Regions from separate parts of the Pseudomonas sp. MT3 genome, predicted to be linked through region 2. Evidence: predicted binding sites of a transcription regulator. Region 2 holds the regulator's gene; each other region holds the start of a gene.
The links. Region 2 encodes FliA, which starts transcription of late flagellar genes. Its sites were predicted from a motif close to CTAAAGTTTNNNNNNNNNNNGCCGNTAA; they were not measured.
Positions count from the first base shown of each region.

Region 1: motA (flagellar motor stator protein MotA) is a predicted target of FliA. The motif match lies at 2,708-2,735, and genes of this name have one in related genera.
Region 3: ACYCAX_RS09680 (methyl-accepting chemotaxis protein) is a predicted target of FliA. The motif match lies at 1,994-2,021, and genes of this name have one in related genera.

Region 1 is NZ_JBTVPY010000015.1:23,956-28,234, reverse strand. Features, by position in the region: gene rsgA (small ribosomal subunit biogenesis GTPase RsgA) at 1-558, shown strand, start outside; gene motB (flagellar motor protein MotB) at 728-1,783, opposite strand; gene motA (flagellar motor stator protein MotA) at 1,799-2,650, opposite strand; gene ACYCAX_RS16555 (HDOD domain-containing protein) at 2,772-4,279, shown strand, end outside.
Region 2 is NZ_JBTVPY010000004.1:87,519-91,797, reverse strand. Features, by position in the region: gene ACYCAX_RS05580 (chemotaxis protein CheA) at 1-969, opposite strand, end outside; gene ACYCAX_RS05575 (protein phosphatase CheZ) at 1,001-1,786, opposite strand; gene ACYCAX_RS05570 (chemotaxis response regulator CheY) at 1,853-2,227, opposite strand; gene fliA (RNA polymerase sigma factor FliA) at 2,405-3,154, opposite strand; gene fleN (flagellar synthesis regulator FleN) at 3,151-3,981, opposite strand; gene flhF (flagellar biosynthesis protein FlhF) at 4,150-4,279, opposite strand, start outside.
Region 3 is NZ_JBTVPY010000007.1:164,381-168,659, forward strand. Features, by position in the region: gene ACYCAX_RS09680 (methyl-accepting chemotaxis protein) at 56-1,951, opposite strand; gene ACYCAX_RS09685 (Flp family type IVb pilin) at 2,109-2,300, opposite strand; gene cpaB (Flp pilus assembly protein CpaB) at 2,677-3,591, shown strand; gene ACYCAX_RS09695 (type II and III secretion system protein family protein) at 3,607-4,279, shown strand, end outside.

The DNA.
Region 1 (4,279 bases), on a different contig from region 2:
CTGCTGCTGCTGAACAAGGCCGACCTGATCGATGAGGAGAACGCTCCGTTCCTCGACTCGCTGCTGGGCACCTACCGCGAACTCGGCTACCCGCTGCTGGAGGTCTCGGCCTTCAACGGCCTGGCCCTGGACGCCCTGCGCGCCGCGCTGAACGAGCACGTCAGCGTGTTCGTCGGCCAGTCGGGCGTTGGCAAGTCATCGCTGGTGAACGCGCTGCTGCCAGGCGTCGACACCCGCGTCGGCGACCTCTCGGAAGTCACCGGCAAGGGCACCCACACCACCACCACCGCACGGCTGTTCCACTTCCCCGCCGGCGGCGACCTGATCGATTCGCCCGGCATCCGCGAGTTCGGCCTGGGCCATGTGAGCCGTGACGACGTGGAAGCCGGCTTCATCGAGTTCCACGACCTGCTCGGCCACTGCCGCTTCCGCGACTGCAAGCACGACCGCGAGCCGGGCTGCGCGCTGCTCAAGGCGCTGGAAGAGGGGCGTGTCTCGCCGCAACGGATGTCCAGCTACCGACACATCCTCGCCAGCCTGCCGGAAGACGAATATTGATCGGCGGGCCTTGCCCAAAGCGCCGACGCTGCCCGTACCTGTAGGAGCGAGCTCGCTCGCGAACAGTCCCTTGCGATGCGGTTCGCGAGCAAGCTCGCTCCTACGAAGAGTCCCATGATTCAGTCACAAAGAAGAAGGCCAGCTTTTCAGCTGGCCTTCGCGTTTCTCACTACTGCTTGTTCAGCTCATCGAGCTTCAGCGTGCCACCGTCGTCGAAAAGGTTGAGCTTCTGCTCGAGCTGGTCCGGCGGTAGCGGGTCGCCCTGCCCGGCCGCCGGCTGGGCCGGAGCGGCATTGGGTGCAGCCGAGCCTGGAGCCACCGGCGACGCGCCATCGGCCGGCTTCTCGGCCCCGCCGTCCTGGCCTTCGATGGCCCGCTGGGCCTTCTTGGTCAGGACGATGATGTCGATGCGGCGATTCACCGGGTTGAGCGGCTGGTCGCGATCGAACAGCGCCGAGGAGGCATAGCCCACCACGCGGGCGATCTGGTCCTCCGGATAACCGCCGGCCTCCAGCGCGCGCCGCGCGGCGTTGGCGCGGTTGGCGGAGAGCTCCCAGTTGCCGAACTCGCCATTGCCCGCATAGGGCTTGGCATCGGTATGGCCGCTGATGCTGATCTTGTTCGGTACCTGCTTGATGGTCTCCGCCAGCGCCAGCAGGATGTCCTCGAAGTACGGCTGCAGCCGCGCGCTGCCCAGGTCGAACATCGGTCGGTTGTCGGAATCGACGATCTGGATGCGCAGGCCGTCCTGGGTGATCTCGAACAGGATCTGGTCCTTGAAGCGCTTGAGCGTGGGGTTCTCGTCGACCTTGTTCTGCAGCTCCTGCAGCAACAGTTCCAGGCGCTCGCGCTCGATCTTCTCGGCAAGATTTTCCGCCTGCTCGGCGTTGACCGTGGTCCCGTCCTGCGGGCTGACGCGGGTTTCGTCCGCCTCGGGCTGCGCCTGGATCTGCGGGTTCAGGGTCTTGTCCGGCGCGGGCGTCGGCGTGCCACCCAGGTCGATGACGTAGGGGCTGGCGCTTTCGGTGAAACCGATGGGGTCCTGGAAGTAGCCGGAGATGGCCTTCTTCTGCTCCGGCGTGGCCGACGACAACAGCCAGAGCACCAGGAAGAACGCCATCATGGCGGTGGCGAAGTCGGCGAAGGCGATCTTCCACGAGCCCCCGTGATGACCCGCGGCGTAGCGCTTGACCCGCTTGACGATGATCGGCTGGTTGTTATCCATGCGTCAGGCGACCTGTCAGCGACCGCGAACGGCCTGTTCAAGCTCGGTGAAGCTCGGGCGGTGCGCCGGCAGCAGGACCTTGCGGCCGAACTCCACGGCCAGCGACGGCGGCATGCCCGAGGCCGAGGCGACCAGGCAGGCCTTGATGGCTTCGTAGAGGTTCAGCTCTTCCTTGGCGTCGTGCTCCAGGGCGTTGGACAGCGGGCCGACGAAACCGTAGGCGGCGAGAATACCGAGGAAGGTGCCCACCAGCGCGGCGGCCACGTGGTGACCGATCTCCGCCTGGCTGCCCTGCCCGAGCAGCGCCATCGTGATCACGATGCCGAGCACCGCGGCGACGATACCGAATCCCGGCAGGGCATCGGCCACGCGGGTCACCGCGTGGGCGGGGTGGTCGAGGTCTTCCTTGAGGCTGCCCAGCTCCATGTCGAACAGGCCTTCCAGCTCGTGGGGCGCCATGTTGCCGGAGGACATGATGCGCAGGTAATCGCAGATGTACGCGGTCATGCGTTCATCCTTGAGCACCGCCGGGTACTTGCTGAAGATCGGGCTGGCATCCGGATCCTCGACGTCCGCCTCGATCGCCATCATGCCCTCGCGGCGGCTCTTGTTGAGTACCTCGTAGAGCATGCCCAGCACTTCCAGGTAGAAGGTGTGGGTGAAGCGGTTGCTGAACATCTTCGGCGCCTTCTTGAGCACCGTCATGAAGGTGTTGCCGGGGTTCGCCTGCAGGAAGGCGCCCAGCGCCGCACCACCGATGATCAGCAGTTCGAACGGCTGGATGATGGCCGCGATCTTGCCGCCAGAGAGCATGTATCCGCCGAGCACACTGCCCAGGATGACGATGATGCCGATGATTTTTGACATGGGGACCGGACTGAAACTGTGAACAGAAAGGGAGGCACTTTTCCTGCCTCCCTGTTGTTATCGGAGAATTCGGGCAAGACTATAGGCCGAAAACACTAAAAACCAGTTCGGCGCCTCACGCATGCCCACCACCGTGCCCAACCCAGAGCGTCTCGCGGCCTGGCTCTCCCTGCTGGAAGAGCTGCCTTTGCCCGTCCCCCAGGAGCAGCGCGACGCCATTCGCCGGGCGCTGGATGACAGCCACCGCTCGATCCGCGACATCGCCGACCTGTTGCAGGACTGCCCGACCCTGGCCCTGGCCATCCTGCGCGAGGCCAACCGCGCCGAGAGCGCCCGCGACAATCCGGCGGAAAGCCTGGAAGTCGCCCTCAACCGCCTGGGCCTGGCGCGGGTCACCCAGTTGCTCGAACACCTGCCGAGCCAGCCCGAGGCGCAGATGCCCCGCGCCCTCAGCCAGCTCCTGCTGATCAGCCGCCATGCCATGCAGCAGGCCAGCGGTCTGTTCGCCAACCGCCTGGCGCGACTCTGGCAGGAAATCCACTGGGGCAGCCTGTTCGCCCTGGCGCCGCTGTGGGCACTGGCCACCGCGCGGCCGGACCTGCTGGAAACCTGGCAGCGCCAGGTCTGCGGACTCGGACGCAGCAGCTCCGACGTCGAACAGGAGCTGCTGGGCATGCGTCTGTTGCCACTGTGCCGGGCGCTCGCCGAACGCTGGCGGCTGCCCGAATGGATCGGCCAGGGCTTCATCCTGCTCAACGATGACCGCCGCCTGCTGGTGCGCGCCCTGCATGTGGCGCACACCGAGCCCGAGCCGCTGGGCCAGCAGCGACGCCTGGACGCCGATCCGGAACTGGCCCGCTGGCTGACCCGCCCGGCCAACACCATCCTGCTGGCCAACAGCCTGGCGATGGCCGCGCACCAGTCCTGGGGCGGACCGCACATGCTGCGCTGGCAACGCCTGACCGCGCTCTACCTGCAGATGCCGCTGGCCGAACTGCAGCAGCAGGTTCACGGCCTCGCGGCGCAAAGCGCGCGACGCCACGCCCGACCGCAGCTCTGGCATCCGGCGCAAGCGCTGCTCTGGCCCTGGGACAGCCAACGCTGGCTCGGCCCCCCTGCAGCGAGCGCGCCCACGCCACCGGATACGCTCGGCGAGTGGCGCCAGCACTGCGCGCGCCTGCTGCAGAATCCCTCGCCGTTCGGCAACGCCATGCAGTTGCTCGACACCGCCAGCGCCGCCCTCCAGGCCGGCGGCCTGCAACGCGGCCTGATCCTGCTCGCCGACCGCGGCCAGGCGTGGCTGCAAACCCGCCACCACTTCGGCCTGCCGGAGCAGGCCGGCGAGTTGAAACTGGAAGTCGCGGCCAGCGCCCTGCTGCGCAAGCTGATGCAACAGCCGGCGCAACTGCGCCTGAGCCCGGCGAACATGGCCGACTTCTCCGCCGTGCTGCCCGGCGCGCTGAAGGCGCTGCTGCCCAGCGAACACCTGCTGCTGCGCTCGCTCGGCAACGGCAGCCGGGTCATCATGCTGCTGGCCGCCGACCGCAACGGCCAGCCGCTGGGCGACCTGCACGCTCAGGCCTTCGGCCGCACCGCGCAGTGCATCGAGCAGGCCGTGCGGCAAATGTC
Region 2 (4,279 bases):
AGCAGCCGCTTTGGGCTGTGCATTGGATGGTGCAGCTGCGACCGGCTCTTCCTTCGCGCCAGTGAACTGGCCCTTGCCGTGCAGCTCGTCGAGCAGCTTCTCGAATTCGTCGTCGGTGATGTTGTCGTCGCCACCGGCAGCCGGAGCTTCCTCGGGCTTGACCTCGGCAGCAGCAGCCTCGACGGGAGCGGCGGCTTCTTCCTTCGCGCCGGTGAACTGGCCCTTGCCGTGCAGCTGGTCGAGCAGCGCTTCGAACTCGTCGTCGCTGATCTCGTCGCCAGCACCGGCGGCGGGCGCCTCGGCAACCGGTGCCGGAGCCGCGCTGACGGGTTCCTTGGCAGCAGCGCTGAACTGGCCCTTGCCGTGCAACTGGTCGAGCAGTGCTTCGAATTCGTCGTCGGTGATGTCGTCGCCACCGCTGCCAACCGGCGCGGCAGGGGCTTCTGCGGCAGGCTCGAGGGCATCCATCAGCTGTTCGAACTCGGCGTCGGTGATGTCGCCATACGCGGCCGCAGCGGCCGGGGCTTCTTCAACGACAGGCTCGGCAACGACCGCAGCGGGAGTTTCGGCGGGAGCGGCCCCCGGCTCGGCCAGGCGCGACAGCGCCGCCAGCAGCTCAGGCGTGGCCGGGGTCGGCTCTTGCGCATCGCGCACTTGCTGGAACATGACGTTGACGGTGTCCAGCGCCTGCAGGACCACGTCCATCAGTTCGGCATCCACGCGGCGCTCGCCCTTGCGCAGGATGTCGAACACGTTCTCGGCGATGTGGCAGCACTCCACCAGCGCGTTCAGCTGGAGAAAGCCCGCGCCGCCCTTGACGGTGTGGAACCCACGGAAAATCGCATTGAGCAGGTCCATGTCATCGGGTCGGCTTTCCAGCTCGACCAGTTGCTCGGACAGTTGCTCGAGGATCTCGCCGGCCTCCACCAGGAAGTCCTGGAGGATCTCGTCATCGGCGTCGAAGCTCATTCGGTGCTCCCTCTACAGCGTCAGCGGACGCTTAAAAACCAAGGCTGGACAACAGATCGTCGACATCGTCCTGACCGGATACGACGTCCTTTCTTGTATCGGCAGCGATCTGCGGACCTTCACCCTTGGACGATCTTTCTTTTTCCACCGCGTCGCGCATGCCGTCGTGGTCGTGCTCGATGCCCGCGTAACGGTCCACCTGGCCGGCCATCCAGACCAGCTTGACCAGGTTCGCCTCGACCTCGGTGACCAGCCTGGTGACGCGCTTGATCACCTGCCCGGTGAGGTCCTGGAAGTCCTGTGCGAGGAGGATGTCGTTGAGGTGCGCGGAGAGCTTGCGGCTGTCCTGGGCGCTGATGTAGAGGAACTGCTCGACGCGCTTGGCCAGGTCGCGGAAGGCGTCGGGGCCCAGCTCGCGACGCATGAAGCGCGACCAGTCTTCCTGCAGCGCCTTGGCCTGGGTCTCGATGTGCATCACCACCGGGGTGCACTCTTCCACCAGGTCCATGGTGCGGTTGGCCGCTTTCTCGGTCATCGTCACCACGTAGGACAGGCGGTCGGTGGCGTCGGCGATCTGCGAGACTTCCTGGGCGCGCGGGGAACTGGGATCGATCTGGAAGTTGACGATGGCGTTGTGCAGCTCGCGGGTGAGCTTGCCGACTTCCTGGTAGAGCCCGCGATCGCGCGCCTGGTTGAGCTCGGAGATCAGTTGCACGGCGGTCTGCACATCACCCTGCTCCAGGCAATCGACCAATTCGCGCGCGTGTTTTTTCAGGGTCGACTCGAAGTCACCCGCGGATTCGTTGACGAGATCCATGACGCCCTCTTGATGCGAGGGGCTGTTGGTGTTTCGGCGCAAGCGGCGAAACATCAACAGACCCTACTAGCTGCCGACCCGCTCGAAAATCTTCTCGATCTTTTCTTTCAGCACCTGAGCGGTGAAAGGCTTGACCACATAGCCGTTGACCCCGGCCTGGGCCGCTTCGATGATCTGGTCGCGCTTGGCCTCGGCGGTGACCATCAGCACCGGCAGGTGCTTCAGGCGCTCGTCGGCGCGCACCGCGCGCAGCAGGTCGATGCCGGTCATGCCGGGCATGTTCCAGTCGGTGACGAGGAAGTCGAAATTGCCGCTGTGCAGCATCGGCAGCGCGGTGGTGCCGTCGTCGGCCTCCGCGGTGTTGGTGAACCCCAGGTCCCGCAGGAGGTTCTTGATGATGCGCCTCATCGTGGAAAAATCGTCCACGATGAGAATTTTCATATTCTTGTCCAAACCGACCTCCATCGATACCAGGCACGTCCTGGCGGGCGTACCGTCAATTCATTGAGCGGCGTGCGCTCATCCCGTGTGGGCGGCGTCAAAGGGACGGCGCCCAGGAGAAAACTCAAGACCTGAGGCTTTCTCGCAAGAAAAATCCGACGCGAAACTACCCGAAGCTCAGTGCGCTCGCCACTCCGCCAGGCGTGCCCGCAGGCGCGCGGCGCACTGGCTGTGCAACTGGCTGACCCGGGATTCGCTGACGCCCAGCACTTCGCCGATCTCCTTGAGGTTCAGTTCCTCGTCGTAGTACAGCGCCAGCACCAGCCGCTCGCGTTCGGGCAGCTTGGTGATGGCGTCGGCGAGCGCCGCCTGGAAGCGTTCGTCTTCCAGACCGTGGGCGGGCTCGTTGCCCTGGTGCGAAGCATCTTCGGCCAGGCCGCTGCCCTGCTCGCCGTCCTGCAGCAGATCGTCGAAGCTGTACAGCCGGCTGCCCTGGGTGTCGCTGAGGATGCCGTAATAATCTTCGAGACTCATATTGAGTTCGGCAGCAACTTCCTGATCTTTAGCGTCACGACCGGTTCTGGCCTCGACGGCGCGGATCGCATCACTGACCATGCGGGTGTTGCGATGCACCGAACGCGGGGCCCAGTCGCCCTTGCGCACCTCGTCGAGCATGGCGCCACGGATGCGGATGCCAGCATAGGTTTCGAAGCTCGCGCCCTTGCCGGCGTCGTATTTCTTCGAGGCTTCCAGCAGGCCGATCATGCCGGCCTGCATCAGGTCCTCCACCTGCACGCTGGCCGGCAGGCGGCCGAGCAGGTGGTAGGCGATACGCTTGACCAGCGGCGCGTACCGCTGGATCAGTTGGTCCTGGGAGTTCTGCGCCTGCGCCTTGCTGTACATACGCGCTCCGGAGGCCGTCATCATACGGCCGAACCCGTGGTCGGATGCTGCACCAGGCGTTCGACGAAGAACTCCAGGTGCCCTCGCGGATTGGCCGGCAGCGGCCAGCTGTCGACTTTCTGCGCTATCGCGCGGAAGGCCAGGGAAGCCTTGCTGCGCGGAAACGCCTCATACACCGAACGCTGCTTCTGCACCGCCTTGCGCACCGATTCGTCGTACGGGATGGCGCCCACGTACTGCAGCGCCACGTCGAGGAAGCGGTCGGTGACCTTGGTCAGCTTGGCGAACAGGTTGCGGCCCTCCTGGGGGCTGTGCGCCATGTTCGCCAGTACGCGGAAGCGGGTCATGCCGTAGTCGCGGTTGAGCAGCTTGATCAAAGCGTAGGCGTCGGTGATGGAAGTGGGTTCATCACAGACGACCAGCAGCACTTCCTGCGCTGCGCGGACGAAGCTCACCACCGAGTCGCCGATGCCGGCGGCGGTGTCCACCACCAGCACGTCGATGTTGTCGCTGATGTCGCTGAAGGCCTGGATCAGGCCGGCGTGCTGCATCGGCGTGAGGTGCACCATGCTCTGCGTGCCGGAGGCCGCCGGGACGATGCGCACGCCGCCGGGGCCCTGGAGGATCACGTCGCGCAGGTCGCATTCGCCTTCGATGACGTCGGCCAGCGTGCGCTTGGGCGTCAGGCCCAGCAGCACGTCGACGTTGGCCAGGCCCAGGTCGGCGTCCAGCAGCATGACGCGACGGCCCAGATCGGCCAGCGCCAGCGACAGGTTCACCGACACATTGGTCTTGCCGACACCACCCTTGCCGCCGGTGACTGCGATTACCTGTACAGGATGCATGCCCATATCAATACCTTGTCTCGTCGTTCGACCGCCGCGCCCCCTGGCGCTGCGGTCCTGCCGGCCGCGGTGCTCTACCGCTTCCGGCGTTCGCGGATCGTCTCCCAGAGCATCCGCATCGCCGGGTGGCCCTGTCGGCCGCCCTTCGCCCCACCACGGGGCCGTTCAATTCGCTCAACCGGCGCAACGCACCGGCTGCTGGTACAGGCCGGCGAACATGTCGGCCATCGCATCCTCGCTCGGTTCTTCCGACGCCTGCAGACTCACCGCGCGGCTGACCAACTGGTGACTGCGCGCCACCTGC
Region 3 (4,279 bases), on a different contig from region 2:
AGCTTGCTCGCGAACAAAAAAGGCGCCGAAAGGCGCCTTTTCGTTTCCGTCGGAATCAGATGCGGAAGCTGTCCACCAGCTGGCGCAGACGGCCGGCCTGGTTTTCCAGGTCGGCGCAGGCGCGCAGGGTGGCCTGGAGGTTTTCCACGCCTTCCTGGTTCAGGGTGTTGATCTCGGTGATGTCCATGTTCAGCGAGTCGACCACGGCGGTCTGTTCCTCGGTGGCGGTGGCCACGGACTGGTTCATCGAGTCGATCTCGCCGATGCGGTGGGTGACGCTGGCCAGGCGCTCGCCGGCGCGGTTGGCGATCTCCACGCTTTCCAGGCTGTAGCGCTGGCTCTCGGTCATGGTGTCCACGGCTTCGCGGGCGCCGACCTGCAGCTCCTCGATCATCTTCTGGATCTGCTGCGCCGACTCCTGGGCGCGGTGGGCGAGGTTACGCACTTCGTCCGCCACCACGGCGAAACCACGACCGGCCTCGCCGGCGCGGGCCGCTTCGATGGCGGCGTTGAGGGCCAGCAGGTTGGTCTGCTCGGAGATGCCTTTGATCACCTCCAGAATCTGCCCGATGTTCACCGTGCGGCTGTTCAGCGCCTCGATGTTGGCGCAGGCCGAGCTGATCTTGTCGGAGAGCTGGTTCATCGCGCTGATGGTCTGCTCGACCACCTGGCGGCCGTCGCCGGCCTGGTGCGAGGCATCGGTGGCGTGGTGCGAGGCATCGGCGGCGTTGCGGGCGATTTCCTGGGCGGCGGCGCCCAGTTCGTTGATCGCCGCGGCGACGCTGTTGGTGCGGTTGGCCTGCTCGTCGGAGTTGCTCATGGACGAGTTGGAGGCGTTGACCACCAGTTGCGAGACGTCATGCAGGTTGCGTGCGGTGGAGGCTACTTCGCGGATCGACTCGTGGATGCGCTCGACGAAGCGGTTGAAGGCGTTGGCCAGCACGCCGAACTCGTCGTTGCTGGCGACTTTCAGGCGCTGGGTGAGGTCGCCGTCGCCTTGGGCGATATCCTGCATGGCGCGGCCCATGTCGGTCAGCGGGGCCATCAGCACGCGGATCAGCATGCCCAGCAGGAACAGGATGGCGACGATGGCGATGACCGTGGCGATGATGGCCGAGGTACGGAAGTCGCTGAGCATGGCGTAGGCGGCGTCCTTGTCCAGCACCAGGGCGACGTACCAGGTCACGCCTGGCAGGCCTTTCACCGGAGTCATGGACACCAGTTGGTCCTTGCCGTCGAGGCTGACTTCCTGCACGCCGGCCTGCACCTTCGGGGCACCCTGCGGGTAGATGTCGGCCAGGCTCTTGAAGATCGACTGGCTGTCCGGGTGCAGCAGGATCTTGCCGGCATCGCTGACCAGGAAGGCATAACCATCACCGTCGAACTTCAGGGAGTTGATGATGGCGGTGATGGTTTCCAGCTTCATGTCGCCGGCGGCGACGCCGACCAGTTGACCGTTGCGCATCACCGGCATGGACATGGCGAGGATCTGCTCGCCGGTGCCGGCGTCGAGGAAGGGCTCGGTGACGATCAGGCGGCCGGCGGCCACGGCGTCCTTGTACCAGCCGCGGGTGCGTGGGTCGTAGCCATCGGGCATCGGCGAGAAGGGGCGCATGGTGAACACGCCGCTGGCGGCTTCGCCGAGGTAGACCGATTCGAAGTTCTTCTGGAATACCGCCTGTTCCAGCACGTGCTGGATGCGCTCGGGTGTCGGTTCCTGGTCTGCCAGTTGCGCGGCTTCGCTTTCCACCAGTTGGATGCGACCCTCCAGCCAGCTCTGGATATTGCTGGCGGTGAGGCTGCCGAGTTCGCTCAGGTAGGCGTCGGTATCGGCGTGGATCGCTTCACGTTGACGGAAGTCGTTGAAGAGGATGAAGCAGGCGAAGGCGAAGATGACCACGAGGGAGGCCGCCAGAAGGATCTTCTTGGCGAAGGACAGCGAACGAAGCATCGGTAAAGCATCCTGCAGGTGGAACGAAGGGGTAGGCAGGATGTATCGGCCATGTGCGGCAGAACTTTAGGAAGGTTGTGGAGTTTTTTCAGGAACGCAAAGAAATATTCCCGCGACTATTCGCGGGAATATGGGTAAGCACTCTGGAGTATAAATTTCAGGGTGTGGTCAGTTTGGTGTGGGCGTTTTCGAAGATGCTGTTGACATCGCCACCGATTACTTTAACTGCTGCGATCATGACTACCGCGATCAATCCGGCGATGACAGCATATTCGATGGCGGTCGCACCCTCTCTGTCAAAAGCGAATGCCTTGGCCTTGCAATACAACTTCAGAGACAGGTCTTTGATACTCAGATTCATCGCGGTTGCTCCTTGCACAGACCACCGGGGCGGCGCCCCGACTTCACCGTCAGGCTAGGCGTCGTATGGCGGAATGCAATTGATCAAATAGCGCTAATACTAAAGTTATAGTCATGGCGAAGTAGAACTATCTGAGGATTGGAAATTTCTCGTCGGTATTTGACGCTATTACCGCAGCTACTAAATTCTGCTTTGGAACAAGCAGGAACCAATTATGAGGAAAGGTTCTTATCGAACCGCCTCGTCGGGTCGAAACAACAATAAAGGTCTGAAGGACGTATCTCGGCAACGGCCGGTGTCGTGACTTCCGATCAGCCAGTGGACCGCCAGGTTCACTCATCCCGATAACGCCAAGGATGTGGACATGAATAGCAAGGTGCTGATGGTTTTCGCCGGGCTGTTGTTGTTGTGTGCAGGTGTCGTGGGTTATCTGGGATTGTCGGTGGGCAAGTCGGCGGCGCCCGTCGCTGGCGCGGTGAAGGACGTTGCGCCGGCGGCGATGGCCGAGGCGGACAAGCTGCAGCGCACGCCCGTGGTGGTGGCTCGCCGCGACCTCCCGGCGTTGACGGTGATGGGCAACGATGACCTCGCCATCGAGATGCTGCATACCGCCCCGGCGGGCAGCTATCCCAAGCCCGAGGCGCTGATCGGCCAGCGGGTCTGGGTCGCGGTGCCGGCCGGCAGCATTCTTTCCGGGGCCCTGCTGGAGCCGGGCGGCCCCCTGGCGCGGACCATCCGCCCGGACGAGCGGGCTATGGCCATTGCGGTGGACGAGGTGATTGGCGGCGGCGGCTTCGTGCTCCCCGGCGATTACGTCGACGTCATGCTCTTCGTCCAGGACCAGCGGAACGCCGAGCGTGTGGTGAGTGCCCAGGTGGTGCTGCCCGGCGTGCGCGTCCTCACCTATGGCGAGCAGATCGCCGTCGCCAGCGATGGCCAGGCGCGCAGCGGCGCCGAGTCGAAGGACAAGACACCGCGCCCGCCCCGCACCGCCGTACTGGCCGTGCCGGCCGAATCCGCTTCCCGGCTGATGCTGGCCAGCCAGGCGGGCTCGTTGCGCCTGGCGGTACGCAGCAAGGACGAGAATCTCTACGAGAAGGAGCAGCAGGGGCGCTACATCCAGGCGTCGCTGAATGCCTCCGGCAGCCAGCCGATCACCCTCGAACAGTTGCTCGGCAAGGCCCGCTCCGCGCCGGTCGTGCGCCAGGTCTCGGCGCCGGCGGTGAGTCCGGGCGTCGTGGTCTACCGCGGCACCACCGTTACCCGTGAAGCACATTGAGCAAGGAGTGCATCGATGTCCAAGCGCTTCGTTCTGTCGCTGGCCGCGCTTCTGGCCTGTGCCGTCCACTCCGCCGCACAGGCGGTGCCGAGCGCCTGCGCCGGATTCGCCGGTCAGCCGTTGAACCTTGACGTCGAGCAGGGCGCCCAGCTCGACCAGCAACTGCCGGTACCGATCAAACGCCTGGCCATCGGCGATCCGAACATCGCCGATGTGCAGGTGATCGACAAGCGTGACTTTCTCGTTACCGGCAAGGCCGAGGGCCTGACCAGCCTGCTGATCTGGACCGGCTGCAGCGACAAACCCATGAGCAGCGTGGTGCGGGTCGGCGCGCGGGCGATTGCCGATGCCGGCGGTCTGCCGGGCAACCTCGCCGCCGGCCTGTCCAACCAGGTGCAGACCGACATCCGTTTCGTCGAAGTCAGCCGCAGCAAGCTCAAGCAGGCCAGTACGTCGCTGGTGCGCAGGGGCTCCAATACCTTCGTGCTCGGGTCGCCGGGCAGCCTGGGCGGCCTGGAGCTCGACAGCGCAGGCAACCTGGGCGGCAGGTTCGGCACGGCCAACAGCGGCTTCAACATCATCTGGGGCGGCGGCAGCAGCAAATGGCTGGGCTTCATCAACGCCCTGGAGGGCAGCGGCTTCGCCTACACCCTGGCGCGGCCGAGCCTGGTGGCGACCAGTGGGCAGA